4 regions of the Azospirillum sp. VT-I1 genome follow, and region 4 is predicted to be linked to each of the others. Evidence: riboswitches for the same ligand, from Rfam matches in the RefSeq annotation. Region 4 holds a riboswitch; each other region holds the start of a gene.

Region 1 (7,582 bases), on a different replicon from region 4:
GGCAGGTGGTCGATCTGTCGGTGGAGTTGGGCGACGGTGCGGCACTCGCCTGGCTCTACGCCAAGGGCGAGGTGCTGGAACGCCGCGACGACGAGGAGCGGGCGCATCTGCACGTCTCCCTCGACCCGGCCGACCTCGCACGGTTCGAGAAGCGGTTCCAGCCGCAGTCCCAGGCCTGACCGTACTCGGAGGACGGCGCGGCCGGGGACAACCTGTGGCTGCGCCATACCTCACTGGCCAAACGGAATGGGTGCAACAGTGGGCTATGACCTGTTGCACCCCACTCCGGTCTTAAGACGAATGCGGCGTGGTGATTTCCCCGTTGGGGTCCGATTATGGGAACGGAGCACTCCGCTCCCCCAGGAGGAGGACTGCCAATGCGGTTGCAAACCGACCCGTCGTGTTTTTCGATCACGGCTTTCCTCGCCGATCAGGTTGCCTTGGTGGCCCGTGAGGAGAAGTTGCCGCCGGGTGCGGCGCTGCTGCGTCTGCAGGAGCTGTCGCGCACCCCGGAAGGACGCGCCAAGCTGATCCATCTGATCGACGCTGCCGCCCAGCGGGAGCCGAATGCCGACGAAGCCGCGAAGATCGCCGCGATCTGCCGCGAGCTTTCGGCCTGGGGCTATGGCGAGGGGCGGCGGTCCGCCGGCTTCGCCGAAGGAAACCACCGCGCTGCCGCATGACGGTGATTTGACACACGCTTGATGGATGACGGCGCCGGTGATGGCAGGCCATAATGGGCCGTTCGCCATCGCCGCGGTTCCGTCGTGCTCCGTTCCCCCTCCCGTTCCGTCCTGACCGGTGCCGGTCGCCTGCTGCCGGCCCTGCCGGTGCTGGTGGCGCTGGCCCTGCCGTCGGTCGCGGCGTCCTTGCGGCCGGGAACGCCCCTTGCGCCCGGTTTTGTCGAGGAACCGGACGTGCCGCCGGAAGACCCGCTTCCACCCCCGCCGCAGCCCCTTCCGGTGGCCCCCGACGAACCGCTTTTCGTCGCGCCGGACGCCGTCGAATTGCTGAAGGAATGCAAGCAGCCGGCCTTCACCGACTGTTTCCGCCTTTGGCAGCCGCCCCCTCCGCCACCGGAGCCCGAGAAGGACACGGCCGGCCCCCCGCCCCCTCCGCCCCCGCCGCCGCGGATCGATCCCAATGCGCCGCGCCAGCCGGCGCAGGGCGGCCCGGTGCCGCCGCCTCCGCCCGATCAGGCCAAGGAGGCCGCGGCGGCCGCCGCGGACCGCGCCACGCTCGACGCCTTGTCGAAAGCGCTGAAGGACAGCGGTCTGGACGGCAAGGTCCTGCTGACCAATCCCAACGGCGGCGATCCGACATTGAAGCTGGACAGCCAACCGGGCAAGCCGGCGGCGAAGCCATGACGGTCCATCACCCCGAATCCAGTGAGAGCGCCCAACCATGACGGGTTTCCCGATCCCCGACATCGACCGCGTGTCCGACCTGATCCGCTCCGTCGCCCGGACGGAGATCATGCCCTATTTTCAAAAGCTTGACGCCGCCGGCATCCGGCAGAAGACCGGGCCGACCGACCTCGTCACCCTGGCGGACGAGGCGGCGGAACGGGCGCTGACCCCGGCGCTGTCGGCTCTGCTCCCCGGCAGCCGGGTGATCGGCGAGGAGGCGGCGTCGGAGGACGAGCGCGTGCTCGACCGCATCCACGGCGACGATCCGGTCTGGATCATCGATCCGGTGGACGGCACCATCAACTTCGCCCAGGGCCGGCCGATGTTCGCGGTGATCGTGGCGCTCGCCTGCAAGGGCGAGACGGTCGCCGGCTGGATCCACGACCCGGTGGATGGGCGGATGGCGACGGCGGTGAAGGGGCAGGGGGCATGGCTCGACGGGCGCCGTGTCCATGTCGCGCCGGCGGTGCCGCTGCCGCAGATGGTCGGCGCGCTGTCCACCCGCTTCTGCGCTGAAGAGATGAGCCGGCAGCTGGAGGAACGAAGTGCCGGCCTCGGCGAGCGTGCCTGCCTGTCGAGCGCCGCGCAGGAGTATCTGCGGCTGCTGGAGGGACGGGCGCATTACTCGCTCTATCACCGGCTGATGCCGTGGGACCATGCGGCGGGCGTGCTGCTGCATGCGGAGGCCGGCGGCTATTCGGCGCTGATCGACGGCACGCCCTATCGGCCCGGGCTGCTGCGGGGCAGCATCCTGCTGGCGCCCGACCGGGACAGCTGGCAGGCGCTGCACGGGCAGCTGTTCGGGTGAATGGTGGGTGGGGGAGCGCCTTTGCCCCCACACTCCCTCAATGGGTCATCAGCGCCGGCAGCGTCAGCCCTTCCAGCACCTCGCGTGTGGCGCCGCCCAGCACCAGTTCGCGCAGGCGGGAGTGGCCGTAGGACCCCATCACCAGCAGGTCGGCGCCCTGGTCGGCGCAGCAGGACAGGATCATGTCGCCGATCTCGCCGCCGGACGCGATGACCGACTGGGGACGGGCGGCGATGCCGTGGCGGTGCAGCCATTCGGTCAATGCGGCGGCCTCGTCGCTGCGTTGGCCGGGCGGCTCCACCGTCAGGACGGTGACCGACTCCGCCTCCTGCAGGAAGGGCATGGCGGCGCGGACGGCGCGGGCGGATTCGCGGCTGTTCTTCCAGGCGACGAGCGCATGGCGGCCGATGGCGGCGGTGGCCGGCTGGCTCGGCGGCAGGACCAGCACCGGCGTGGCCGTCTCGAGGGGCAGGCGGTCGGGGATGTTGTGCAGGGAAATGCGGTCTCCCGCCCGCACCGCCGCCGACTGCGCCACCACGACCAGATCGGCGTAGGAGGTGCGGGCGGCGAGCAGGTCGACATGGTCGCCCTCCTCGACCGCCCAATCATAGGATAGGCCGTCCAGTGCCTGCCGCACCTCCTGCTCGATCCGCTCGGCATTCTCGTGGGCGATGGCGGTGGCTTCCGCCATGTAGCCGTAGGAGGCCGCGCGGCCGGTGGCGCCCGCCGGCATCGACACCGGCGTGGCGATGTAGAGCGCGTGGATGTGGGCGGAGAAACGCTTGGCCAGTGCCGCCGCGACGGCCATCCGGCCGGCGTGGGCGTCGTCGTTGGCCATGTGCAGCAGGATGGTCTTGATCGGCATACCCTTGCGTCTCCCGATTTATGCCGCCGCCGATCATCGGGCGGCGGAGCGGTTTCAGTCTAGGTAACGCGCCGCCGGCCCGTATGGCAATGTCGTCTGGGGGCGGGTTACTTCACGACCACCGCATACTGCTCGAGCGGCGCCACCTCCTTGATCAGGCCGCGCGCCTTCAGGAACTCGGCGAAGCGGGTGTAGCGCTCGCCGTCCAGGGCGGCCGGGCTGTGGGCGAAGCGCCGCAGCGTGTCGGCCCAGGCGCGGCGGTTCAGCTCGTCGTTCAGTTCCGGCCTGCCATTGACGAAGGCCGCCTGCGATTCCTCCGGATGGTTCAGGATGTAGAGCGTCGCGCGCTCCACCGCCGCCAGGAAGCGCTTGAAGCGCGGGTCGTTTGCCTTGGCCTTGTGGGCGACCAGGATCAGCTCGTCATAGGGCGGCACCCCTTCCTCCTCCGGGTAGAAGGCGCGGCCGGGACGCTTTTCGATGTCCAGCTGGTTCAGTTCGAAGTTCCGGAAGGCGCCGACCACCGCATCGACCTGCCCCGACAGCAGCGCCGGCGACAGCGAGAAGTTGACGTTCACCAGCTCCACGTCCTTCAGGCTCAGCCCCTGCTTCTCCAGCATGGCCCCCAGCAGCGCATCCTCGAAGCCGGCGATGGAGAAGCCGATCTTGCGGCCCTTCAGGTCCTTCAGCGTCTTCACCGGCCCGTCGCGCAGCACGACGACGGAGTTCAGCGGGGTGGACACCAGCGTGCCGACGCGGACCAGCGGCAGCCCTTCGGCCACCTGCAGGATCAGCTGCGGCTGGTACGACACGGCAAGGTCGGCGCCGCCAGCGGCGACCAGCTTCGGCGGATCGTTGGGGTCGGCCGGGGCGGTCAGCGTCACCTCCAGCCCGGCATCCTTGAAGAAGCCCTTCTCCTGCGCCACCACCAGCGGCGCATGGTCCGGGTTGACGAACCAGTCCAGCATCACGGACAGCTTGTCCTGGGCCAGCGCCGGAAGCGCGGTCATCAGGCCGGCCGCCATCAGGCCGGCGGCGAACAGGTGCTTCATCGGATCTCTCTCCCCTTCAAGGATTGGCGTCTTCGGCCGGTTGCGTATCGGGTTGCCAGGGCAGGGCGCGGCGGGCCAGCGCATCGACGGCGGCATAGAGCGTCACCGCGAACAGCCCCAGCACCAGCACGGCGGCGAACAGAAGGTCGATCTGCATGCGGGCGTTGGCGTGCAGCATCAGGTAGCCGAGGCCGGAGGACGACCCCACCCACTCGCCGATCACCGCACCGATGGGCGCGACAGCTGCGGCCACCCGAACGCCCGACCAGAAGGCGGGCAGGGCGGCGGGCAGGCGGATGCGCCACAGGATGGCGGCGGGCGAGGCGCCCATGGTGCGGGCAAGGTCGAGCCAGCCGGGATCGGTGCGGCGCAGACCGTCGAACAGCGCCGTCGTCACCGGGAAATAGATGACCAGCACCGCCATGGCGATCTTGGACGCCATGCCGTAGCCCAGCCAAAGCACCAGCAGCGGCGCCAGCGCGAAGACCGGAATCGCCTGGCTGACCAGCAGCAGCGGCATCAGCCAGCGCCGCGCCGTGCGGAACCGCGCCAGCAGCAGCGCGCTGACGCCGCCCAGGGCCACGCCGGCCACCAGCCCGATCAGAATCTCGGTCAGCGTCGTCAGTCCATGGCTCCACAGCAGCGGCGCCTGCCGCCGCATCGCGTCCGCCACGGCCAGCGGACCGGGCAGCAGGTAGCGCGGCAGGCCGGTGGCCCAGACCAGCGCCTGCCAGCCGGCGACCAGCACCGCGAGCGTCACCAAGGCGCGCAGCAGCGCCCTCATTCCGCCAGCCTCCGCAACAGCTCCGCCTGCAGCGCCAGCAATCCGGGGTCGTCCACCCGGCGCGGCACCGGGCCGGACGGCTCCAGCGCCGGCCCCATGATCGCGGGGCGGCCGGTCATCACATGCAGGCGGTCGCCGATGCGCAGGGCCTCCAGCGGGTCGTGGGTGACCATCAGGACGGTGCGGCCGGCCAGCGTCTCCGCCGCCGTCTCCTGCAGCCTCAGGCGGGTGATGGCATCGAGCGCGGAGAAGGGCTCGTCCATCAGGACCAGCGGCTTGTCCTCCATCAGCGTGCGGGCCAGCGCCACCCGCTGCCGCTGTCCGCCGGACAGGGCGGCCGGGCGGTCGCGCTCCCGTCCCGCCAGCCCAACGCGGCCGAGCAGCGCTCTGGCGCGCTCCACCCGCGCGGCATCGGGTCGGCGGTGGCGCAGCCGGTCGCCCAGCAGGACATTGTCCAGAACGGTCAGCCAGGGCAGCAGCAGGTCCTGCTGCGCCATGTAGGCGATGCGGCCGGCGAGCGGCAGCCCGTCGCCGGTGGTGACGGTGGTCGGCGGCTCCGGCTCCGCCAGCCCGGCGAGGATGCGCAGCAGCGTGGTCTTGCCGACGCCGCTCGGCCCCAGCAGGCAGGTGGTCCGCCCCGGCGGCAGCTCCAGCGTCAGGTCGGAAAACAGCAGCGTGCCGCCGAAGGTCAGCCGCGCACGCGAGACGGTCACCGAAAGCGGCGTCATCGCCGGGCCTTAAGCGAGACTGGTCGCAAGCCTGGGCGCGAGCATGGCGGTATGGCGGATAGGGTGCGCTTGCAGGCAGCCATCACTGATCCCTACGCCGGCATGAACCGGATCAGGTTCCAGGGGTCGTCCCGCAACGGGACCTCTCAGCCGCCCATCGGCTCCCCCAGTGAAGGCCGCGACTATAAGCGCGGACGATCCGTGACCGCAAGCATTGCCGGTGGCGGCTTGCGGAGCGTGGAAGCGGCGGGGCGGCGCTTGACCGGCGCGCGGCTCCGCCTAGTTTCTGGCGGGACCGATGGAGATCATCCCCTGACCACGCCTCTCCGCACCCCTCTGTTCATCGGCGGCGAGATCTATCGCGGCTCGACCTATGGCCCGAAGCATCCGCTGGCGATCCCGCGCGTTTCGACCGTCATCGACCTCAGCCGCGCCATGGGGTGGCTGCCCGACGAGGTCTATCTCGACACCCATGTGGCGAGCGAACGCGAACTGGCGCGTTTCCACACCGCGGACTACATCGCCGCGCTGAAGCGGGCGGAGGCGGAGCAGCGGGTGGACGAGGCGACGGCGGCCCGCCACAATCTGGGCAAGCTGGAGAACCCCGTCTTTGCCGAGATGTACCGGCGGCCGGCCCACAGCAGCGGGTCGGCCCTGCAGGCGGCGCGGATTCTGGGCGACCGGCCGGCCGGCCTCGTGTATGCGCCGGCCGCCGGCACCCACCATGCGCGCCGCGACCGGGCCAGCGGCTTCTGCTATTTCAACGCGCCGGTGCTGGGCATCCTCGAACTGCTCGACCATGGGCTGGAGCGGGTTCTCTATGTCGATCTCGACGCCCACCATGGCGACGGGGTGGAGGAGGCGTTCGCCGACGACGACCGGGTGCTGACCATCTCCATCCACGAGGACGGGCGCTGGCCCTATACCGGTAAGGCGGAGGACCGCGCCGGCGGCTTGGCCCGCAACCTGCCGGTCCCGCCGGGCTTCAATGACAGCGAGATGGAGCATGTGATGGAGGCGGCAGTGCTGCCGCTGGCCCGTGCCTTCCGTCCGCAGGCGATGGTGATCCAGACCGGCGCCGACGCCCTGGCCGAGGATCCCTTGAGCCGGCTGGAGCTGTCCAACCATGCGCTGTGGGAAGCGGTGGCCGCCCTGCTGCCGCTGGCACCGCGGGTGCTGGTGGTCGGCGGCGGCGGCTATAACCCCTGGTCGGTCGGGCGTTGCTGGACCGGGATCTGGGCGGTGATGAACGGGATCGACCCCGCCGTGCCGCCGACGGCGGAGGCGGAGGGGGTGCTGCGCGCCATCACCTGGAACCGCGCCGCCGGCCGCAACCCGCCGGAGCACTGGTTCACGACTTTGGCGGACGAACGCCGGCCGGGGCCGGTGCGCGATGCGGTGAAGCGGGTGGCGGAAATGGCGGTATCCTGACTCATTTCTGACGAATATCGAACGAAGCCGCGACGATTCGTTGACGGGGTTGGATTGTTCGTTGATCCTTGAAACTCCGCATTTGTGCCGATCCCTCCGATTCCGGCCGGTCGGGCACTGCGGGTTTCGGGAGGAGAACGGGCGGGCGGATGTCGAACACGACGCTGTTCCTGATCGCCATCGTCATCATCATGCTGGCCGCCGTTCCGGTCGCCATGATGCTGAAGGATTTCCTGCCGAACATTCTGGAAAAGAGCAGCGGGCTGGAGCAGATCGAGAACCGCGTCTATGTGCTGCATGCCGAGGCGCACGAGCTGCAGAACCGCGTCAACCATCTGGTCCAGCGCCGCAACAGCCAGTCGTCCGAGCGCGCAAGGCTGGAAAGCGACATCCGCAAGGCGGAAAAGCAGATCAGGGAACTGGCGGAACAGCCGCCGCTGTTCGTGCATGAGGTCGGCGATCCCCAGGCCGGCCTGATGAAGTTCGTCGCGACCGTCACGCAGGAGAA
Region 2 (7,582 bases), on a different replicon from region 4:
TCCTGACCAAGCCCTTCTTCTACGCGCTCGACTTCTTCGGGCAGGTGCTGGGCAACTTCGGCCTCGCCATCCTGCTGCTGACCGTCTGCGTCAAGGCCGTCTTCTTCCCGCTCGCCAACAAGTCCTATCAGGCGATGAGCAAGATGAAGGCCCTGCAGCCGAAGATGCAGGAGCTGCGGGAGAAGTTCAGCGACGATCAGGCGCGCATGAACCAGGAGCTGATGGCGCTCTACAAGCGCGAGAAGGTCTCGCCCGTGTCGGGCTGCCTGCCGATCCTGATCCAGATCCCGGTGTTCTTCGCGCTCTACAAGGTGTTGTTCGTGACCATCGAGATGCGGCACGCGCCCTTCTTCGGCTGGATCCACGACCTGTCCTCGCCGGACCCGACGACCATCTTCAACCTGTTTGGCCTGATCCCCTGGGATCCCCCCGCCATGCTGCATCTCGGTGCCTGGCCGCTGATCATGGGCGTCACCATGTGGCTGCAGCAGAAGATGAACCCGGCTCCGCCGGACCCGGTCCAGCAGAAGGTGTTCCAGTTCCTGCCCATCGTCTTCACCTTCATGCTCGCCGGCTTCCCTGCCGGTCTGGTGATCTACTGGGCCTGGAACAACCTGCTGTCCGTCGCCCAGCAGTGGACCATCATGCGCCGCATGGGCGTGAAGGTCTGATCCTCGGATCGTCACCCCCTCTGCCCATCGTCTGAGACCTGCCGCCGGCAAAGACCCTTGACGGGACTTTGCCGGCGGTATGTTTTTTAGCCCGCACCAACGAAAGCGCCCGTCATGACCACCCCCGACACGCCGACCCCCAACACCCCCAGCATCGTTTCCGGCTTCGACGAGGCTGCGCTGGAGGCCGGCCGGCTGCTGTTCGCCAAGGAGTGCGACTTCGTCTGGGGCGCCAACGCGCTGAACCAGCTGCCGGAGGCTGACCTGCCGGAGGTCGCCTTCGCCGGGCGGTCGAATGTCGGCAAGTCGAGCCTGGTGAACGCGCTGACTGGGCGCAAGACGCTGGCCCGCACCTCCAACACGCCGGGGCGCACGCAGCAGCTGAACTTCTTCAACCTCGGCAACCGGCTGAAGCTGGTGGACATGCCCGGCTACGGCTATGCCAAGGAATCGAAGGAGAAGGTGGAGGCGTGGAACGACATGGTCCGCCGCTTCCTGCGCGGGCGGGTGACGCTGCGCCGGGCGCTGGTGCTGATCGATTCGCGCCATGGGCTGAAGCCCAACGACCATGAGATCATGGACATGCTGGACCGCACCGCCGTGCCCTACGTCGTCGTGCTGACCAAGGCCGACAAGGTGAAGGCCGCGGATCTGGACAAGGTGCGGCGTGATACCGAGCTGGGGCTGAAGAAGCACCCCGCCGCCTTCCCGGATATCCACGTCACCAGCTCGGAAAAGGGCACCGGCATCGCGGAACTGCGCGCCAGCCTCGCGGCACTCGCCCTGGCCGCCGAATAGCACGGAGCGACGGCGATGGGTGCCACCTCCCCCGCGCTGCTGTTCCTGATGCAGGCCCTGCTGCTGATCGCCGGGCCGTTCCTGCTGTGGCGGCTGGGCGGCGGGCGCCACATCGCCCCGATGGTGGTGATCCAGATCCTGTTCGGCGTGGCGCTGGGACCATCGCTGCTCGGCCGGTTGGTGCCGGACCTGTGGGGCGTGCTGTTCGCGCCCGCGGCCCTGGCGCCGCTGTCTGGCCTCGCGCTGATGGCCGTCGTCTTCTTCGCCTTCCTGACCGGGCTGCATCTCGACCCCGCCGATTTCCGCGGGCGGGGCGGGGCCTTCGCCACGGTGGCGCTGTCCAGCATGGTGGTGCCGACGCTGCTGGGCGGGGCGCTGGGCTGGTGGCTGGCCGGCGCCTTTCCCGAGATGACTGGAACGCACGCCACGCCGGGCCTGTTCGCCGCCGGTTTCGGCATCTGCGTCGGCGTCACCGCTCTGCCGGTGCTGGGCGCCATCCTGCGCGAGATGGGGTTGCTGGGCGATCGGGTCGGACGGCTGGCGCTGGGCTATGCCGCGGTGAACGATGCGCTGCTGTGGCTTCTGATCACCGCCGTGCTGGCCTGGGCGTCGGCGGAAGGAGGCGGCTGGGCGGTCGCCAGGGTCGGGCTGCTGGGCTTCGCCTATGTCGGGGTGACCGTGCTGGTCGTCCGCCCGCTGCTGGACCGCCTGCTTGAGCGGGTGGCGCCCGACGGGCGGATGGGCGACACCGCGGTGGTGGTGACCTGTGCCGCGCTGCTGTCGTCGGCCGCTGTGACCGAGCTGATCGGGCTGCATTACATCCTGGGCGCCTTCGTCGCCGGCACCGCCATGCCGCGTCGCTACGCCGCCGCGATCCTCGACCGGCTGGAGCATTTCTCCACCCTGATCCTGCTGCCCTTCTTCTTCACGCTGACCGGGCTGAAGGTGACCCTGACGCTGGACGATGCGGCGCAGTGGACGGTCTTCGGGCTTGCCACCCTGGTGACGCTCGTCGGCAAGATGGTCGGCACGACCTTGCCGGCGCGCCTGACCGGGGAGAGCTGGCCGGACGCGCTGCGGCTGGGCACGCTGATGCCCTGCAAGGGGCTGATGGAGGTGATCGTTCTGACCGTCCTGCTGGAGGCGGGGGTGCTGTCCGGCGCCTGCTTCTCGGCGATGGTGCTGATGGCGGTGGCGGTGACCGCGCTGACCCAGCCGATGACCCGGCTGGCCGGATGGTGGCGCCCGGCCGGCGCCGCATCGGCCGCAGCCGCGGGCGGGCGGAACGGGGGCATGTGACCGTTAAATTGCCCCCTAGGCAACCGGCCGGCCTTTCCGTTAAAGAAACCCGACCGTTCACCCCGACAAAGGGCATCCTCCCGTGCAGACTCCCACCCGTGACGAGTGGCTCGCCAAGGCCCGTACCCTGTCCGAAGCGCTGCCCTACATGCGCCGTTATGCCGGGAGCACCTTCGTCATCAAGTACGGCGGCCACGCCATGGGCGACGCCAGCCTGGCGGAGCTGTTCGCGCGCGACATCGTCCTGCTGAAGCAGGTCGGCATCAATCCGGTGGTCGTCCATGGCGGCGGTCCGCAGATCGGCCAGATGCTGGAGCGTCTGAAGATCAAGTCCAGCTTCATCGACGGCCTGCGCGTCACCGACAAGGAGACGGTCGAGGTGGTCGAGATGGTGCTGGCCGGCTCCATCAACAAGCAGATCGTCGCCGCCATCAACGGCGCCGGCGGCCGTGCCGTCGGCCTGTCGGGCAAGGACAGCAACCTGATCACCGCCCGCCGTCTGGAGCGTGTGCAGCGCGACCCCGACAGCAACATCGAGAAGGTGCTGGACCTGGGCTTCGTCGGCGAGCCGTACAAGGTCAACCCGCAGATCCTGCATGCGCTGGCCCAGTCGGACATCATCCCGGTCATCGCGCCGGTCGGCTTCGACGTGAATGGCGATACCTACAACATCAACGCCGACACGGCGGCCGGCGCGGTCGCGGCGGCGGTGAAGGCGGCGCGCTTTTTCCTGCTGACCGACGTCGCCGGCGTCCTCGACAAGGACAAGAAGCTGATCGAGAAGATGTCGCTGGAGGATGCCCACAAGGCCATCGCCGACGGCACCGCGTCCGGCGGCATGATCCCGAAGATCGAAACCTGCATCAGCGCGGTGGAGCAGGGCGTCGACGCCGCTGTTATCCTGGATGGCCGCGTGCCGCACGCGCTGCTGCTGGAGATCTTCACCGAGGGCGGCGCCGGCACCCTGATCGGCAAGGCCTGACGCAACAACGGGGGGACCGATGTCCGACCTGCGCAAGGATCTGCTCCGCCAGATGAAGGCCATCCGAGACCGGATGGACCCGAAGCTGGTGGAGCGTGCCAAGCTGGCGGCCTTGGGCAAGGTCCCCTACGACAGCGACGCGGCGAAGGAGGCGGTCGGCCATTTCCTGGACGCCAAGCGGGATGGCGGCGCCTTCCGCCGCAAGCTGGAACAGGCGCTGAAGGCGGAAGGCGGGACGCTGGACCTCGACACCGAAGGGAAGGCACCATCGCCGGTTAAGCCGCGGCGTGGCGGGCGGATGACCTAGGCGCTCCAGGAGCCGCCTCGAACCACGCAAGGAGCATTGCCTTGCTGCATGTCTTCGTCAATGACGGCGGTCTGCTGCGCTGGGCCAGGGAAGCCGCGGAGGGGGCGGAGCCGCTGCCCGAGGCGACCGTCTGGCTCGACCTGATCAACCCGACCGCCGAGGAACTGGCGCGGGCCGAGGCGCTGATCGGCGCCAGCCTGCCGACCCGCGAGCAGATGGCGGAGATCGAGGAATCGAGTCGCCTGCGCATCGCCGGTGGCGCCCTGACCATGACCGTCACCGCCCTGGTCTGGGCCGACACCGACGAACCGCGCATCGCCACCGTCAGCTTCGTGCTGGCCGGGCGCCGGCTGGTCACCATCCACGACATCGATCCCCAGCCGTTGCTGGCCTTCCGGCGCCGCGCCACCCATGGGCAGGTGCCGGCCTCCCGCGGGGAGCTGGTTCTGGCGGCGCTGGTCGACGGGATGGTCGACCGCACCTCCGCCGTGCTGCGGCGGACCGGGGTGGAATTGGACGTGCTGAACCGCCGCCACTTCCGTGGACGCAAGCTGCGCTCGCGCGGCGAAACGCTGGACGACGCCCAGACGCTGAAGCGCATCGGCCATGCCGGCCACCTGATCGGCAAGGCCCGCATCAGCCTGGCCAGCCTGTCCCGCATGACGGCGTTCCTGGCGCGCGGCGACGGCTGGAACTCCGGCAAGGCGACACGGCGCTGGGCCAAGACGACGCTGCAGGATCTGCGCGGGCTGGACCAGTATGCCCGCTTCCTGGCCGGCAAGGTCGCGCTGGCGCTGGACACCGCACTGGGCCAGATCAACGTGGAGCAGAACGAGATCGTCAAGATCGTGTCGGTCCTGACCGTCCTCTTGTTCCCGCCGACCCTGGTCGCCAGCATCGGCGGCATGAATTTCCACGAGATGCCGGGGACCGACTCGCCCTTCGGCTATCCCAGTGCCCTGGGCCTGATGCTGCTGTCGGCGCTGCTGCCGATGATCTATGTCCGTCTGAAGCGCTGGCTGTAGCGCCGCATCCACACAATGAGGTGGGCGGATCGTCCGCTGTTCTTTCCTTTTGACAGGGGCGGCCCGTCCCGGCAGGATGGGCGCCATTCCAGGGGGTCCCGACAGGGGGCTGAGATACCAACGGCCGGACGGCGCTAAGCGCAGCCGGCAGCGTGGTGACCCTTCGAACCTGATCCGGGTCATACCGGCGAAGGGAGGGACCTCGTGACGGGCCGATTCTCGCCCCGTCCGGCCGTATCGGCCCCCGCCGTGCCGGGGACTCATGCAGGGATACGGCCCGCACGAAGACACCGCACCTCCGTCCGCAGTCCCGGGTTTGTCCGCCCAACTCCGACGGAGAAACCCAATGCCCAAGGACTTCAACGAGACCGCCATCCGCATTTCGACCGGCCCGCTGCCGTCGTCGCGGAAAACCCATGTGCCGGGCACGCGCTATCCCGACCTGCGCGTCGCCATGCGCGAAATCGCCCTGTCCGGCGGCGAGCCGCCGCTGACCGTCTATGATGCCTCCGGACCCTACACCGACGAGACGGTGACCATCGACGTGCGCGCCGGGCTGGCCAAGCACCGCCGCGACTGGATCCTGGCCCGTGGCGACGTGGAGACGACAGAAAGCGGCGTGCTGCGCGCCAAGGGCGGCGGGACCGTCACGCAGATGGCGTATGCCCGCGCCGGCATCGTCACCGCGGAGATGGAATACATCGCCGTCCGCGAGAATCTCGGCCGTGCCGCGGCGCTGCCCGCTGCCCGCGACGGTGAGGATTTCGGCGCCGACATCCCCGACTTCATCACGCCGGAGTTCGTTCGCGACGAGGTGGCGCGCGGGCGGGCGATCATCCCGTCCAACGTCAACCACCCCGAGTCGGAGCCGATGATCATCGGCCGCAACTTCCTGACCAAGATCAACGCCAACATCGGCAACTCCGCCGTGACCTCCTCCATCGAGGAGGAGGTGGAGAAGATGGTCTGGGCGATCCGCTGGGGGGCCGACACGGTGATGGACCTGTCCACCGGCGCCGACATCCACCAGACCCGCGAATGGATCCTGCGCAACTCCCCGGTGCCCATCGGCACGGTGCCGATCTATCAGGCTTTGGAGAAGGTGAAGGGCAGGGCCGAGGATCTGACCTGGGAGCTGTTCCGCGACACGCTGATCGAACAGGCGGAGCAGGGCGTCGATTACTTCACCATCCATGCCGGGCTGCGGCTGGCCCACATCCCGCTGACCGCGAAGCGGGTGACCGGCATCGTCTCCCGCGGCGGCTCGATCATCGCCAAATGGTGTCTGGCCCATCACCGCGAGAACTTCCTCTACGACCATTTCGCCGACATCGTCGAGATCTGCCGCGCCTATGACGTGGCGCTGTCGATGGGTGATGGTCTGCGGCCGGGCAGCCAGGCCGACGCCAACGACGCCGCCCAGTTCGCCGAACTGGAGACGCTGGGCGAACTGACGAAGATTGCCTGGGCGCGCGACGTGCAGGTGATGATCGAGGGGCCGGGCCATGTGCCGATGCACAAGATCAAGCACAATGTCGAGAAGCAGCTGGCGCTGTGCGGCGAAGCGCCCTTCTACACGCTGGGGCCGCTGGTGACCGACATCGCGCCGGGCTACGACCACATCACCAGCGCCATCGGTGCGGCGATGATCGGCTGGTTCGGCACGGCGATGCTCTGCTACGTCACGCCGAAGGAGCATCTGGGCCTGCCCGACCGCGACGACGTGAAGGCCGGCGTCATCGCCTACAAGATCGCCGCCCATGCCGCCGACCTCGCGAAGGGCCACCCGGCGGCCCGGCTGCGCGACGACGCCATGTCGCGTGCCCGCTTCTCCTTCCGCTGGCGCGACCAGTTCGCCCTGTCGCTCGACCCCGACACGGCGATGGCCTACCACGACGAGACCCTGCCGGCCGAAGGGGCCAAGACCGCGCATTTCTGTTCGATGTGCGGGCCGAAATTCTGTTCGATGAAGATCACGCAGGAGATCCGCGACGCCGCGGAGTCCGGCATGGCCGAGATGTCGCAGAAGTTCCGCGAGTCGGGCGGGGAGATTTACCAGCCGGCGGGGTGAGTGAGGGGTTGGCAGTGATGCCCCCTCCCTAACCCTCCCCGCTTCGCGGGAGAGGGAACTCCGCCGCTTCGCGATCAAGTCACGCCGACAAGCTTCCTGCCCCCTCTCCCGCGAAGCTCTCGCACCAACCTGTGGTTTGTGCTGACGCGGCAGGCGGACCTTTGGTCCGCCGAGAGCGGGGAGGGATGGGGAGGGGGCACCCAAAGCAACCACCCCTCACCCCGCGTACCTGATCTCCAGCACCTCCACCTGCTCCATCCCCGCCGGCGTGCGCACGTCCACCAGATCGCCCTCCCGCGCCTTCAGCAGGGCGCGGGCGATGGGGAGATCCAGCTGACATGACCGCGGTCGGGATCGACCTCGTCGGCGCCGACGATGGTGATGGTGTTCTCCGCCCCGTCCTCGCGGGCATAGGTGACGGTGGCGCCG
Region 3 (7,582 bases), on a different replicon from region 4:
GCTATCCGCCGAAGAAGGCCGCGCGCAGCGCCTCGTCCGACAGCGATGCCACCGGCCCGTCGCCCACCACCCGGCCCAGCCGCAGCAGGACGGCGCGCGGGGCGACGCTCAGGGCGCGCGCGGCACTCTGTTCAGCCAGCAGTACGGCGGTGCCGGCGGCGGCGATGCGGCCGACCGCGGCGAAGACCTCGTCGGCCAGCTTCGGCGACAGGCCGAGCGATGGCTCGTCCAGCAGCAGCAGGCGCGGCCGCCCCATCAGCGCACGGCCGAGGCTCAGCATCTGCTGCTGGCCACCGGACAGGCGCCAGGCGCTGTCCCGGCTCTTGGCCGCCAGATCGGGGAACAGGGCGAAGACGCGCTCGACATCCTGTGCGCGGTCGCGGGCGGCGGCCAGGCCGGCGACCTCCAGATTGTCGCGCACGCTCATGCCGGGAAAGACCCGCCGCCCCTCCGGCACATAGCCGATGCCGCGCCGGACCCGCGCCTCCGTCGCCAGCGGGCCGAGGTCGCCGCCGTCGAAACGCAATTCCCCCCGCGCCGGCACGAGGCCGAGCAGCGCCTTCAGCAGCGTCGACTTCCCCGCCCCGTTGGCGCCGAGCAGCGCCACCGTCTCGCCCGCCGCGACGCTCAGCGACACGCCGTCGAGCGCCGTCGCCCCGCCATAGCCGGCGGTCAGGCCGCGGACGGACAGCAGCGCACTTGAGTGAACTTCACTCATTGGGCATCCCCCGCCCGGCCGAGATAGGCCGCCGCCACCGCCGAATCCCGGCGCACCCCGTCGGCCGGCCCGTCATAGATCACCCGCCCGCGGTCGAGGCACAGCACCCGCCCGGCCAGCGGCAGCAGGAAGCCCATGTCATGCTCCACCAGCAGGACCGCCATCCCCTCCCCCGCCAGTTCGCGCAGCAGGGCGGCCAGCTCCGCCTTCTCGCCGTCGGTCAGCCCGGCGGCGGGCTCGTCCAGCAGCAGGACCGCGGGCCGGCGGACCAGGGCGCGCGCCAGTTCCACCCGCCGCCGCAGCGCCGCCGGCAACCCGTCGCAGCCCTGCCCGGCAAGGCCGCCGACGCCCAGCCGGTCGAGCGCCCAGCGGGCATGCGCCTCCGCCGTCATGGCGTCGGGATCGACGGCGAGGCGGGCGGCGGCCACCGCCTCCAGCACGCCGGAACCCTCCGGCAGGATCGCCGCCTGGAAGCTGCGGGCCAGCCCGGCACGGGCCAGCCGGTCGGCGCGGGCGGCGGTGACGTCGCACCCGCCCAGCCGCACCCGCCCAGCATCCGGCCGCTCCAGCCCGGACAGCAGGTTGATGACCGTGGTCTTGCCCGACCCGTTGGGGCCGATCAGCCCGGTGATGCTCCCCGGCCGCAGTTCCAGCGACACGCCGTCCACCGCCCGCACGCCGCCGAAGGACTTGGCCAGCCCCTCCACCGTCAGCCCGTCCACGGAAACGGACGGCGGCGGCTCGCGCGCTTCCGGCAGGGCACGGGCGGGACGGCCGAACAGGCGGCCGGCGGCGCGGCCGAGCAGGCCGGTCAGCCCGTCGGGCGCCAGCAGCACGGTCAGCAGCAACGCCGCGCCATAGACGACCAGATAGCCGCGCTCCAGGAAGCGGAACCATTCCGGCAGATGCAGCAGCAGCACGGCACCCAGCACCGCGCCGGCCATCCGCCCCCGCCCGCCGACGATGGCAATGGTGAGGATGGAGACCATGACCGGGAACTCCAGCACCTCCGGCGAGACGACGCGCTGGGTGTGGACGGCCAGCGCCCCGGCCGCTCCGGCGAACAGGGCGCTGATGCCGAAAGCGGCCAGCCGCAGCCGGCCGACGTCGAGCCCCAGCGTCCCCGCCGCCAGCGGATCGTCGCGGAGCATGGTCAGCGACCGCCCGAGCCGCCCGCGCGCCAGCCACCACCCGACCAGACCGCCCAGCGCCACCAGCCCCCAGACCAGCCCCGCCATCGGCAAGCCGCGCGGCACCGCCCAGCCGAACAGCACCACCCCCGGCACCCCTCCCAGCCCGTTGGACCCGCCGGTCAGCTCCGGCAGGTTGACCGCCAGCAGATGGAGGACCTGCGCGATGCCCAGCGTCGCCAGCGCGAAATAATGCGATTCCAGCCGCAGCACCGCCAGCCCGACCGGCAGCGCCAGCAGGAGCGGCACCAGCATCGACAGCGGGAAGGTTGCTTCGAATCCGAGGCCATAACGGCTGCCGAGGATGCCCGTCACATAGGCGCCGACGCCGAAGAAGGCGCCCTGCGCGAGCGACAAGGCGCCGCCGAGCCCGAAGACGATCTGGAACCCGAATGTCGCCAGCGCATAGACACCGGCGACGGTCAGGACGCGCAGGCCGTAGGGAGAGGCGAAGACGAGCGCGTAGACGAATAGAGCGAGGGCGCCGGCAAACAGCGCGACATTCTCCACCCCGACATAGCCCCCTCTCCCCCCGGGGAGAGGGTTGGGGTGAGGGGGTTCCGCCGGCCGAACGCCCGTCGCCGCGCGTCCCCTCACCCTGACCCTCTCCCCGGGGGGAGAGGGAATCTTCACCGGGGAAAGCGGGTCAACCACGGCGCCGCACCGCTTCGCCGAACAGCCCCTGCGGCCGCAGCACCAGGATCGCCAGCAGCGTCAGGTACAGCGCGCCCAATGCCACCGGGTAGGACAGCACCGACGACACCCCCACCTCGAACAGCGCGATCAGCAGCGCTCCCACCACCGCCCCCGGCACGGAGCCCCAGCCCCCGATGGTCACCGCGATGTAGGCCTTCAAAATCAGATCCCCGCCCGCGGTCGGCGTCACGAAATAGCGGTTGGCCAGCAGCAGCCCCGCCGCCCCGGCGCAGGCGGCGCCGATGGCGAAGGTCACCAGGATCATCGCGGTGACCGGCACGCCGCAGGCCCGCGCCATCTCCGGATCCTGCGCGGTGGCGCGCAGCCGCCGGCCCAACTGGGTACGGGCGAACACCCATTGCTGCGCCCCGATCAGCAGCGCCGCCACCCCGACGATGGCGAGCGACTGCTCCGGAACCGCCAGCCCGCCGATGTAGAGAATGGCGTCGCCGAACAGCGGCGGTGCGGCGCGCGGTTCCGGCCCGAACAGGATGGCCGCACCGTTCTGCAGGATGATGCCGATGGCGATGGTGCTGATGAAGACCGACACCGGCGGCCGCCGCCGCAAGGGAAGATAGGCCGCCAGCGCCAGCAGCAGCCCAAGCCCCGCCATCAGCGCCAGAACCACCGGCAGCAGGGCGATGCCCGGCAACGGGATCAGCGGCGCCAGCGCCACCGCCAGCAGCCCGCCGGCCATCACCAGATCGCCCTGGGCGAAATTCACCGCCGAGGTGGCGTTCAGCACCAGCACGAAGCCCAGCGCCACCAAGGCATAGGCCGCGCCCAGCGCCACCCCGTTGACCAGCAGTTGAAGCGCCGCCATCCGCTCACTTCGCCGCAAGCGCGGGGTCGTCGTACCGCTTCGCCAGCACCGGCACGCGGCTGGTCCCGTCATAGCAGACGATGACGGCGGAATGGGCCATGTTGCCCTTGCCGTCGGACTTGTAGGTCATGGCGAGGCCCTTGAAGCTCTCCGCCGACAGCGCCTTGGCGATGGCGTCCGGTGTCCGGGCGCCGGCCTTCACCGCTTCCAGCACCATGGTCATGCCGTCATACTGGCCGAGCGCGAAGGCGTCCGGCTCCTTGCCGAAGGCGGCGCGGTAGGCGTCGGTGAAGGCCTTCACCTCCGGCGTGTCGCCGGAAATGGGCGAGGCCGCGGTCTCGGCACAGACGCCCTTCAGCTCCGCCGGCTCCAGCAGGGCCGCAGTGCTCGGCTGATGCATGGCGGAACCGGCGACGATGGGCACCGCCACCCCGCTGGAGGCCGCCTGCCGCAGCAGCAGCGCCGTCGGGCCGGAATGCAGGTGCAGCACCAGCACGTCGGGCTTGGCGGCCAGCGCCTTGGTCAGCACCGGCAGCAGATCCTTGGCTGCGGGATCCACCCCCTCCTCGAAGACGGGCGTGACGCCCAGCGCCTTGAAGGCGGCGTCGAGATGCGTCTTGCCGCTCTGCCCATAGGCGGTGGTCTGGTAGATGACGGCGGGCTGACGCTTGCCCAACTCCTCCACCACATAGCGGGCGTGGGCGGCCTTGGTCACGGCGTCGCCGGGGAAGAAGCGGAAGACCCAGGGGTTGCCCTGCTCGGTGATCGACGCGGTGCCCGACACGGTGACCAGCGGCAGCTTCAGTTCCTGCGCCAAGGGCAGCATCGCCAGCATCTGGGTGCCGAGCATGCTGGCGGCGACCGCGCCGACCGTGCCGCGGCCGGCCGCGCGCTCCAGCGCCGTCACCGCCGCCTCGGGCGAGGTGCCGGTATCGACGACCTCCGACGCGATGGCGACGCCGGCCGGCGTCTGCTTCAGCGCCAGGACGGCACCGTTCCGCTGGCTGGTGCCCTCCAGCGACAGGAAGCCGGTCAGCGGCACCAGCACCGGGAAGGACAGCGTGTCGTCGGCGCGGACGGCGGACGACAGGCAGGAGGATGCGGCCAGCAGGCCGATCAGGAGGGGAAGCGCGCGCCGCATGACCGAAAACTCCTCAACACGCGCCGGCAACCGGGGCGACGCGGAGGAGACGGGGCGTTTTGCAGGCGATCCGTCGGGTTCCGGTCGGCTCCCTTCGCCGGCATGACCCGGATCAGGTTCGATGGGTGTTGTCTCAGCCCGCGCATCCGCCGATCCGGCATCCGCACGGGCACCCCAGCCGTGAACAGGCGGCGAGAGTGTCGCCGCCGGGCCCGTCCTGTCAAGAACCCAGCCGGCGGCGCGCCACCACGGTTTCACGATGCAGGATGTAGAGCCCGCTGCCGATGATGACCATGGCGCCAAGCAGCACCGGTGCGGTCGGCAGGTCGCCGAACACCATCCAGCCGAACAGGCTGGCCCAGACCATGCTGGTATATTCGAAGGGTGCCACCACCGCCGGCGGCGCGCGGCGGAAGGCCTGGGTCAGCAGCACCTGCGCCCCGGCGCCGATCGCGCCGACCAGCGCCATCAGTCCCAGCGCATAGGCGGTCGGCGCCGTCCAGACGGGGATCGTCAGCGCCCCGCTGACCACCGTCGTCGTCAACAGCAGATAGAGCACGATGGATGCGCTGGTCTCCGTCCGCGACAGACCGCGCACGGCCAAGGCGGCCAGCGCATAGAACAGGGCGGCGCACAGCCCGACCAGAACCGGCACCAGCGGCGCACCGGTGGACGGCTGCGCCATCACCACCACGCCGCCGAAGCCGACCACCACCGCCACCCAGCGGCGCCAGCCGACGGGTTCCCCCAGCAGCGGGGCGGACAGCGCGGTGATGAACAGCGGCCCGGCGAAGCTCAGCACATAGACGTCGGCCAACGGCAACTCGCGGAACGCATAGAAGAAGCATCCCATGGAGATCAGCCCGGCGAAGGCCCGCCAGACATGCCCCCAGGGCCGTCGCGTCCGCATCGCCGCGATCCCGCCGCCCCGCCACAGGGTGTAGCCGCCCACCAGCAGGAGGGCGACCAGCGAGCGCACGAACATCAGCTGCGGCACCGGGTAGTCGGCGGTCAGGAACTTGATGAGCGTGTCCATCGCCGCGAACAGCAGGATCGCGCCCAGGAAGCAGCCCACGGCATAGGGGACCGAATCGGCCTCGGCAGGCAGCAGGTCGGCGGTCTCGGCGTCGGTCATGGGATCGGTTCGGACGGGCAATGGCGGAGGTTGCCCACAATATGGGCAAATCCGCCCGCGTCCCAATGCCGCAACCGCAGGTCTGGTAGGCGTGGGGTTTGGCGGGGTTCAGGCGATGGATGCCCCCTCCCCATCCCTCCCCGCGTTCCGCGGGAGAGGGGGCAGGACGCTTGTCTAGAGCGGTTTCAATGCCGAAGCAGCGGCAGTCCCCTCTCCCGCGTCAGCGGGGAGGGTTAGGGAGGGGGCATCGCCGTCAGCACTCCCCCACCCCTCACCGCGTCAGCACCATCACCAGCCGCTCCACCGGCGTGTCCCCGACCAGATGCGACTCCACGATCTCGTCGATGTCCTCCGGCGTTTCCGGCCGGTACCAGATGCCCTCCGGATACACCACCATCAGCGGCCCGGCGGAACAGAAGCCGAGGCAGCCCGTCAGCGCCATCCCGACATCCGTCAGGCCCTTGCCCTGGATTTTCTGGTCCAGCCGCTGCCACAGCGGATGGGCGCCCTTGGCGGCGCAGCTGCCGCGCGGGTGGCCGGGCGGGCGCTGCTGGGCGCAGCAGAAGACGTGGTGGCGGAAGGTCGGCGGCAGGTCGAGCGGCATCGGGCATGCTCCATAACCATAATTTTCATATGGATAAGAAGCATGCCAGAATGCTGCGCTGCGGCAAGACTTTTATGACGCTTCCAAGTCCAGGCACCCGCTGGCTTTCCCACCTCAGGAAATGCTTGGTCAGCGGCGGGGTTGCCGGTTAAGAATCCCCGGCAGGGGCAATCCAGGAGACGCCGGTGCTGCTGAGCGGGTCGGGGAAGGGTCAGCCGGGCGCCGTGCCGGGCTGGGTCGGGTATGCGCTGCTGCCGGTTCTCAACCTCGTCGCGGCCTTCGTGCTGTCGGGGCTGGTGATCCTGGTGATCGGCGAGAATCCGGTGGACGTGCTGTCGCTGCTGGTGACGGAGGCTCTGGGATATCCGGAGGCCATCGGCTACACCCTCTACTACACCACCAGCTACATCTTCACCGGGCTGGCGGTGGCCATCGCCTTCCATTGCGGGCTGTTCAACATCGGCGGTGAGGGGCAGGCCTATCTGGGCGGGCTCGGCGCCGGGCTGGTGGCGCTGGCGCTGACCGGCTGGCCCTGGCCGGTGGTGGCGCTGCTGGCGATCCTGGCCTCGGCCCTGTTCGGCGCCGCCTGGGCCTTCATCCCGGCCTGGCTGCAGGCCAAGCGCGGCAGCCACATCGTCATCACGACGATCATGTTCAACTTCATCGCCGCGTCGATCATGACATGGCTGCTGGTGGACGTGCTGATCCGCCCCGGCAGCCAGTCGCCGGAAACCCGCGAGTTCGATCCCGGCGTCTGGCTGCCGTCGATGGACCGGGCGCTGGGCTGGCTCGGCATCACGATTCCGGCCTCGCCGCTGAACCTGTCCTTCCTGTGGGCGCTGGCCTGCTGCGTCCTGTTCCACCTGTTCCTGCGCCGGACCCGCTGGGGCTACGAGCTGCGCACGGTGGGCCGGAACGAGCGGGCGGCGGTCTATGCCGGCATCTCGCCGGCCCGCAACATCATCATCGCGATGCTGATCTCCGGCGCCCTGGCCGGCTTCGTGGGCGTGAACGAGATCCTGGGCGTGCAGCACCGGGTGATCCTGAACTTCACCGGCGGAGTCGGCTTCGTCGGCATCGCCGTGGCGCTGATGGGGCGCAACCACCCGGTCGGGATCATTCTGGCGGCCTTGCTGTTCGGGGTTCTGGCGCAGGGCGGCGGTCAGCTGTCCTTCGAATACCCCACGATCAACCGCGAGCTGGTGATGGTCATCCAGGGTCTGGTCATCCTGTTCGCCGGTGCGATGGAAAACCTGTTCAAGCCGCAGGTGGAGG
Region 4 (7,582 bases):
CATCGCCATGGTGCCGAAGGTGTTCGTGGCGAAAATCCCGCGCACGGCATCCATCGTCACCCCTTCCAGGGCGCTCAGCAATCCGATGCCGGCGTTGTTGACCAGCACGTCGACCGGGCCCGCCTCCTCCACCGCCTGCCGGATGCCGTCCGCATCGGTGACGTCGAGGCGGAGGATGCGCAGACGCTCCGAGTTGGGAAGGATATCCCCGGTCGGGGTGCGCATGGTGGCGATCACCGTCCAGTCGCGGTCGAGAAAATGGCGGGCGGTTTCCAGGCCGAAGCCGGATGAACAGCCGGTGATGAGAATGGTCTTCATGGGATGGCTCCTGTCGCTGAATGCGAAGCGGAGGATAGAGCGCGGTGCCTGGACGATCTACAATCAGAAATCCGGAATTCGTTTGCAGGAGTCCGAAAGTGATCGACCCCTTGGCGCAGGTGGTCGGCCTGCTTCGGCCGAGCGCCTCATTCTCAAAGCTCACCCGCGGGGCCGGGTCCTGGCGGGTCCGGCGCACGGAGGCCCGACGCCCGTTCTACTGCGTGGTTCTCGACGGCTCGTGCCGCTTGAGTGTCGGCAACGACGATCCCATCCTCCTTGAGACGGACGACTTCGTGCTGATCCCGGCGGCCTGCGAGTTCACGGTGTCGAGCATCGAACCGATGCCTCCGGGAGCGGCCGACACCGTTCCGGTCGAAGTGCGGCCGGGAGAATTCCTGCTCGGCAGTGCCGATCGCCCGCCGGAGGTGCGCAATCTTGTCGGCTACTGCGCATTCGGTTCGCCCGATGCGTCCCTGCTGGTGTCGCTGCTTCCGCAACTGGTTCATGTCCGTGGAGAGAAGCGGCTGAGCACACTGGTGCAGTTGGTGAACGAGGAGTCACGTGCGCAGCGGCCGGCGCGCGACGTCATCCTGGCGCGCCTGCTTGAGGTTCTGCTGATCGAGGCGCTGCGCTCCACGATGCTGTCCGCCGGGTCGCCGGGTCTGCTGCGCGGGCTGGGTGACGACCGCCTTGCGGTGGCCCTGCGGCATATCCACGGGCACCCGGCCTTGCCCTGGACGGTCGCGCAGTTGGCGAAGGAAGCCGCGCTGTCGCGATCCACCTTCTTCGAGCGGTTCCGGCAGGCGGTGGGCGTCGCGCCGATGGAATACCTGCTCCAATGGCGGATGGCGCTGGCGAAGGATATGCTCCGCCGGCGGGATGGCGGCATCGCCGACATCGCGGAGCGTGTCGGTTACAGTTCCGCCAGCACATTCAGCGTCGCCTTCGCCCGCCATGTCGGGGTTCCGCCGACTGTGTATGCACGCCTGCAGGAGGAGGAAACGGCGATCTCCGAACCTGCGAGGACCGGCACGGCGGCGTGACGCCGCCGCCATGCCCGCTGTGCGCGGCGGTGTGTCGTGGAACAGCCGCCCTTTCCGCCCTCCGCAAAGCCGGCATCCCCGTCGTTGACAGACGGCGCGATGGTCTTCTAGGCTCCGTCCCGTTCCCAGGGGAGCCTCGTCAAGGAGGCTGAGACACCCGCCGGCCCGGTCCTTCACGTCCGGGCGACGCGGCAACCCTTCGAACCTGATCCGGGTCATGCCGGCGTAGGGATGCGGGACGAGAAGGCCTTCGCGGCCGACGCGCTGATCCATACCCCACAGGCTTGTCCCGGATTCGTTTGCTGCTCCATCGGTCGGTGCCGCTTGGAGAAAACGGGGCGGGGAGTGTGGCCGTGAGCGCGATCTACGACAGCGTGATCTACGACAAGGTCCTGGCCTTCATGGAGGCCGACATCGGAAGCGGGGCCGCGGCCGACGACGCATTCAACGCCCTGGCGCTGGCGGTCTTCGCCCACCAGTTCGAGCACAACCAGCCTTACCGCCGCTTCGCCATGCAGCGCGGCCGGACGCCGCGCGGGGTGAAGAGCTGGCGCGACGTCCCGGCGGTGCCGATCAACGCCTTCAAGGACCTGACGCTCAGCTGCCGCCCGGCGGAGGAGTCCGCCCGCATCTTCATGACCAGCGGCACGACCAAGGGCGGCATCCGCGGCCAGATCCACCACACGACCCTGGCGGTCTACGACCGGTCCATGCTGCTCAACTTCCGCCGTCGCTTCATGCAGGGTGCAGGGGCGGGCGCGGAGCGGATGGCGATGGGCATCCTGTTCCCAACCGAGACGGCAATGCCGAACTCCTCGCTCGCCCATTATCTGGAGCTGGCGCGGGCGGAATGCGGTACGCCGGACAGCCGCCATTGGATCGGGGAAGCGGGCATCGACACCGCCGGGCTCTATGACCGGCTGTCCGCCGCCGAACGCTCAGGGGAGCCCTTCGCCTTGTTGGGCGCCAGCTACGGCTTCGTGCATCTGATGGACGCGATGGCGCGCGACGGCCGCCGCTTTGCTCTGCCGGAGGGGAGCCGCATCCTCGACACCGGCGGCTTCAAGGGCCAGTCGCGGGAACTGGAGCCGGACGAGTTCTATGGGCAGCTTGCAGCCTTCTTCGGCGTGCCGCGCGAGCGCTGCATCAACATGTACGGCATGACGGAGCTGAGCACCCAGTTCTACGACGACGGCAATGCTGTCTGCCCGTCGCTGAAATCCGGCCCGCATTGGATCCGAAGCCGCGTCGTCGATCCCTTGTCCGGGCGCGATGTTCCCGCCGGCAGCATGGGCGTGCTGGTGCACCATGACCTGGCCCACGTCAACTCCGTCGCCGCCATCCTGACCGAGGACGCCGGCATCCTGGAGGAGGGCGGCTTCCGCCTGCTGGGCCGTGTCGCCGGGGCGCAGGCCAAGGGCTGCTCGCTGGCGGTGGAGGATTTCCTCGCCGCTGCGCGCGGTTGAGGGGGAGCGCGGCCTTGGCCTTCGGCGACGATCCGTCCCGCCTGGAACTGGCCGGACATCTGCCCGGCCTGCCGCCGGATGCGGTGGAGCGGCGCGTGCTGACCTTCGGGTCGGGCGATGCGGCGCTGCGCGTGGCGGTGCCGGTGCTGGATTCCGGGCAGGTGGAGCAGGTTGCGGCGACGGTCCGGGCGGCGGCGCGCGGCTATCTGAAGACGCTGCCAACGGCGCACATCGTCGCGGTGATCGACGCGGCGATCCAACGGCTTCTCGACCGCGAGGACCCGTGGCGCCGCCGGGCTGAGCGGCTGCTGCCCATCGTCACCGGCTATGACGCAGAGATGGTCAGGCTGGGGCTGACCGGCTATCTGAAGACCTTCCGCGCCCATGAGTTGCGCCGCTTCCTGGCAGAGGATTTCGCCAACCCGCAGGTGCTGGACGAGTTCCAGCCGGCGCCCAAGGGCGGCTTCACCCGCGCCTTCGGCCCCGACCTGCTGCTGCATGTCTGGGCGGGCAATGTGCCGGGGCTGCCCTTGTGGAGCCTGATCTCCGGCCTGCTGGTCAAGTCCGGCACGGTCGGCAAGCTGCCCAGTGCCGAGCCGCTGTTCGCGGGCTGGTTCGCGCAGCTGCTGGCGGAGATCGACCCCAGGCTGGGCGAGTGTCTGGCCGTGGTGTGGTGGAAGGGCGGCGACGCGACGGCGGAGCGGGCATGGCTGGCCCAGGCCGACATGGTGGTCGCCTATGGCGGCACCGCGGCGCTGGCGGCGATCCGCGACCGGGTGCCAGTGACCACCCGCTTCCTGCCCTACGGCCACAAGATCAGCTTCGCGCTGGTGTCGCGCGCCGCGCTGGATCCGCGGCGGGCGGGGGAGACGGCGCGGCTGGCCGCCCACGACATCGCCCGCTACGACCAGCAGGGCTGCTATTCGCCGCAGACCCTGTTCGTCGAGCGCGGCGGCCGGCTGTCGCCGCAGGATTTCGCCGCCATGCTCGCCCAGGAACTCGCGGTGCAAGCGCGCAAGCACCCGCGCCGCGCCCTGTCGATGGCGGAGGCCGGGGAGGTCGCCGGCTGGCGCGACGGGCAGGCGATGCGCGGCCTGGACGATCCCGGCCATATGCTGCTGTCCGATCCGGCGGGCGGCTGGTGCGTGTCCTGCACCGACGCGCCGGACGGGCTGGCGCCGACCGCGCTGAACCGGACGATTTCCGTGGTCGCGGTGGACGATCTGGCGGAGGTGGCGGGCCGCGTCGCCGCGCACCGTGCCGTGCTGCAGACCGCCGGCATCGCGGCACAGCCGGAGGAGCTGTTCCGGCTCGCCGGACCGCTGGGAGCGGCGGGGGTGACGCGGCTTTGTGCCTTGGGCGGCATGACCGCGCCGGAGGCGGGCTGGCACCATGATGGCCGGTTTAACCTGCTGGATCTGGTTACGGTGACGGAGATCGAACGGTCTGCGGAAGCGCTGGCGGAGGGGTTGGCCCGCTATGCCGACTGACCCGCCGGCCTTCCTGAGCTTCGAGGGCGTACGCTTCGATTACGGCGGTGCGGCCATCGTCGACGGCGTCGACTGGACGGTCGGCCGCGGCGCGGTCCACTGCCTGCTGGGGCGCAGCGGCTGCGGCAAGACCACGCTGCTGAAGCTGGCCGCCGGGCTTCTCGCCCCCGCCGCCGGTCGGGTGCGGCTGGACGGGGAGGCGGTGCGTGGGCCGGGCGATGCGGTGGGCTTCGTCTTCCAGGCGCCGACGCTGCTGGAATGGCTGACGGTGCTGGACAATGTGCTGCTGCCGGTGACGCTGCACCGCCGCGCCACCGCCGACGACCGCGCCCGCGCGCTGGACCTGCTGGAGCGGGTCGGGCTGGCCGGGCTGTCGGAGCGGGGACCGCGGGCGCTGTCGGGCGGCCAGCAGAGCCGGGTGGCGCTGGCCCGCGCGCTGATCGCCGATCCGGCGTTGCTTCTGCTCGACGAGCCCTTCGCCGCGCTGGACGCCCTCACCCGCGAGGAGTTGCAGGAGGATCTGCTGCGTCTGTGCGCGCAGCGCGGCACCACCGCGCTGTTCGTCACCCACGACATCGCCGAGGCGGTCTATCTGGGCGACCGCGTGGCGGTGATGGCGGACGGGCGGCTGCGCCACAGCGTCTCCATCGACCTGCCGCGCCCGAGCCCGCGCGACCTGCGCTACGACCCGCGCTTCAACGCGCTGTGCCGCGAGCTGCGCCATGCCATGGACGGCGCGTCCGGCGTCCGGCGGGTGGAGGCGGCGGAATGACCAACCGCATCGCCGCGATCCTGCTGCCGCTGCTGCTCCTGGCGGGGTGGGAGGGCTATTGCCGCTGGTCGGGAATTCCGGCGCTGGTTCTGCCGCCGCCCTCCGCCGTGGGGGCGGCGCTGTGGAGCGGTCTGGCAAGCGGGCGGCTGCTGCCGCATCTGGCGGTGACCGCGGCGGAGATGGCGCTGGGGCTCGGCATCGGCTGCTTCGTCGGCTTCGTCGCCGGGGTGGCGCTGGCTGAGGTCGCGGGACTGCGCCGCCTGCTCTATCCCTATGTCATCGCCAGCCAGGTGGTGCCGAAGCTGGCGCTGGCGCCGCTGTTCATCCTCTGGTTCGGCTTCGGCATGACCTCCACCGTCGCCATCACCGCGTTGATCTGCTTCTTCCCGTTGCTGGAGAACACGCTGACCGGGCTGGACCGCGTCGATCCCGCCAAGCGGGAGCTGTTCCGCATGCTGCGCGCCGGGCGGTGGCGCACCCTGACGCGGCTGAAGATTCCCGCGGGCCTCCCGGTGATCCTGGCCGGGCTGCGGGTGGCGGTGGTGCTGGCGCTGGTCGGTGCCGTGGTGGGGGAGTTCATCGGCGGGCGCCAGGGGCTGGGCGCCTCGATCATCGCGGCGCAGGGGATGATGGACACCCCGCTGATGTTCGCCCTGTTCGCGGTCATCACCGCGCTGGGCATGCTGGTGTATCAGGCCACGCTGCTGATCGAGCGGTGGCTGTTGTCTCGACAGACGAAAGGATAGCAGGGAATGGGGCTGTTTTCTCGTGCGGCGGGAGCAACCGCTCTTGTCGGGGCGCTGCTGCTGGGCGGCATGTCCGGCGCTTTCGCCCAGACCTTGGACAAGGTGACGGTGGCGGGCTGGAGCCAGCCGATCAGCGAGATCACCAACCTGCTGGCCGAACCCGACAAGGGCTTCTTCAAGGCCAAGGGCATCGCGCTCGACTATGTGCCCGGCACCGGCGGCGGGTCGGCGATCCAGAACATGCTGACCGGCAAGGCCGACATCGCCTTCACCGATCCCGCCGCCCTCTATCTGGCGCTGGACAAGGGCGAGAAGCTGGTCGCCATCTACAACATCTACCCGCAGAACGTCTTCAACGTGGTGTCGCCCAAGGCCAACGGCATCACCAAGCCCGCCGACCTGAAGGGCAAGCGCGTCGGCGTCTACAGCCTGTCGAGCGGCACCCGCCAGAATCTGGCCGTGCTGCTGCATCAGGTGGGCCTGAGCGAGAAGGACGTGACCATCGAAGTGACCGGGCTGCTGAACTTCGCCCCGGTGATCCAGGGTCAGGTGGACGCCACCGCGGCGACCGACACCGGCCTCTACGTCGCGCGGCTGAAGGGGCTGCCCGAGGTCAATGTGATCGAGGTGCGCGACAGCCTGAACCTGCCGAGCGACATCTTCGTGGTGACGGAGGAGACCTACCGCAGCAAGAAGCCGCTGCTCGCCCGCTTCCTCGCCGCCTACCGCGACAGCGCCGCCTGGATGATCGCCAATCCGGAGGAGGCGGCGCGCATCGCCGTCACCCGCGCCATCAACGGATCGGACGAGGCGGTCAATCTGGGCATCATCAAGCTGCGCAACGCCTCCACCGTGTCGGAAACGACGGAGCGCGAGGGGCTGGGCGCCTTCGATCCCGGCGTGATGCAGAAGGGCGCCGACACCTTCCACCAGCTGGGGCTGATCGCCCGTCCGCTCGACATGGGTGCGGTGGTGCGCACCGACCTGATCCCACCCAAGCAGTGACGGGACCGTCATGGATTTCCAGGGCAAGGCCATCCTCGTCACCGGCGCCGGCCGCGGCATCGGCGCCGCCATCGCCCGCGCCTTCGCCGCCGAAGGGGCCATGGTGGTGGTCAACTACCTGCGCAACCAGACGGCGGCGGAGGCGGTGGCGGCGGAGTGCCGGGCGCTGGGCGGCGACGGGTTGCCGCTGCGCGCCGACGTGACCGACGCGGCGGCGGTCGCCGAGATGGTGGAGACGGCGGTGGCGGAGTTCGGCGGGCTCGACGTCGTCGTCAACAACGCCTTCGCGCCCTATGTCTTCGACCCCGACCGGCGGCGGATGTTCTGGGAAACCGAGTGGGACGACTACCAGACGCAGATCGACGGGGCGCTGAAAAGCACCCATGCCGTCTGCCGGGCGGTGCTGCCGGCGCTGCGGCGCCGGGGCGGGGGCAGCATCGTCAACATGGCGACCGACCTCGTGGCGCGGCCGACCGTCCCCTACCATGACTACACCACCGCCAAGGCGGCGCTGATCGGCTTCAGCCGCACCCTGGCGGCGGAGCTGGGACCGTTCGGCATCCGCGTCAACTGCGTCGCGCCGGGGCTGGTCTATCCCACCGACGCCAGCCGGTCGACCCCGGAGCCGGTGAAGGACCGCATCATCGCGCTTACGCCGCTGGGCCGCATCGCGGCGCCGGAGGATGTCGCCGGACCGGTGCTGTTCCTCGCCTCCGACTGGAGCCGCTTCATGACCGGCCAG

The links. A riboswitch is a leader RNA that binds a small molecule or an ion and turns the genes downstream of it on or off. The one in region 4 is predicted to bind thiamine pyrophosphate.
Region 1: it holds a riboswitch for thiamine pyrophosphate, as region 4 does, so the genes downstream of both, AB8P05_RS01870 (ABC transporter ATP-binding protein) here and AB8P05_RS17020 (LuxE/PaaK family acyltransferase) in region 4, are expected to answer to the same signal.
Region 2: it holds a riboswitch for thiamine pyrophosphate, as region 4 does, so the genes downstream of both, thiC (phosphomethylpyrimidine synthase ThiC) here and AB8P05_RS17020 (LuxE/PaaK family acyltransferase) in region 4, are expected to answer to the same signal.
Region 3: it holds a riboswitch for thiamine pyrophosphate, as region 4 does, so the genes downstream of both, AB8P05_RS20545 (ABC transporter substrate-binding protein) here and AB8P05_RS17020 (LuxE/PaaK family acyltransferase) in region 4, are expected to answer to the same signal.

What each region holds. Positions count from the first base shown of each region.
Region 1 covers NZ_CP168800.1:385,085-392,666, forward strand. Annotated here, with positions in the region: gene hflX (GTPase HflX) at 1-179, shown strand, start outside; gene AB8P05_RS01840 (hypothetical protein) at 378-683, shown strand; gene AB8P05_RS01845 (hypothetical protein) at 768-1,367, shown strand; gene AB8P05_RS01850 (inositol monophosphatase family protein) at 1,405-2,217, shown strand; gene AB8P05_RS01855 (universal stress protein) at 2,255-3,082, opposite strand; gene AB8P05_RS01860 (ABC transporter substrate-binding protein) at 3,190-4,131, opposite strand; gene AB8P05_RS01865 (ABC transporter permease) at 4,148-4,915, opposite strand; gene AB8P05_RS01870 (ABC transporter ATP-binding protein) at 4,912-5,628, opposite strand; TPP riboswitch at 5,714-5,821, opposite strand; gene AB8P05_RS01875 (acetoin utilization protein AcuC) at 5,845-7,074, shown strand; gene AB8P05_RS01880 (hypothetical protein) at 7,224-7,582, shown strand, end outside.
Region 2 covers NZ_CP168800.1:2,414,694-2,422,275, forward strand. Annotated here, with positions in the region: gene yidC (membrane protein insertase YidC) at 1-671, shown strand, start outside; gene yihA (ribosome biogenesis GTP-binding protein YihA/YsxC) at 786-1,469, shown strand; gene AB8P05_RS11615 (cation:proton antiporter domain-containing protein) at 1,485-2,768, shown strand; gene argB (acetylglutamate kinase) at 2,851-3,750, shown strand; gene AB8P05_RS11625 (hypothetical protein) at 3,770-4,057, shown strand; gene AB8P05_RS11630 (magnesium transporter CorA family protein) at 4,099-5,082, shown strand; TPP riboswitch at 5,163-5,295, shown strand; gene thiC (phosphomethylpyrimidine synthase ThiC) at 5,429-7,153, shown strand; partial or broken gene greB (transcription elongation factor GreB) at 7,370-7,582, opposite strand, start outside.
Region 3 covers NZ_CP168803.1:421,333-428,914, reverse strand. Annotated here, with positions in the region: gene AB8P05_RS20560 (ABC transporter ATP-binding protein) at 2-718, opposite strand; gene AB8P05_RS20555 (branched-chain amino acid ABC transporter ATP-binding protein/permease) at 715-2,418, opposite strand; gene AB8P05_RS20550 (branched-chain amino acid ABC transporter permease) at 2,555-3,427, opposite strand; gene AB8P05_RS20545 (ABC transporter substrate-binding protein) at 3,432-4,568, opposite strand; TPP riboswitch at 4,641-4,755, opposite strand; gene AB8P05_RS20540 (DMT family transporter) at 4,789-5,703, opposite strand; gene AB8P05_RS20535 ((2Fe-2S) ferredoxin domain-containing protein) at 5,975-6,307, opposite strand; gene AB8P05_RS20530 (ABC transporter permease) at 6,493-7,582, shown strand, end outside.
Region 4 covers NZ_CP168802.1:669,625-677,206, forward strand. Annotated here, with positions in the region: gene AB8P05_RS17010 (SDR family oxidoreductase) at 1-318, opposite strand, end outside; gene AB8P05_RS17015 (AraC family transcriptional regulator) at 417-1,361, shown strand; TPP riboswitch at 1,479-1,611, shown strand; gene AB8P05_RS17020 (LuxE/PaaK family acyltransferase) at 1,724-2,827, shown strand; gene AB8P05_RS17025 (acyl-CoA reductase) at 2,842-4,317, shown strand; gene AB8P05_RS17030 (ABC transporter ATP-binding protein) at 4,307-5,089, shown strand; gene AB8P05_RS17035 (ABC transporter permease) at 5,086-5,835, shown strand; gene AB8P05_RS17040 (ABC transporter substrate-binding protein) at 5,842-6,840, shown strand; gene AB8P05_RS17045 (3-oxoacyl-ACP reductase) at 6,851-7,582, shown strand, end outside.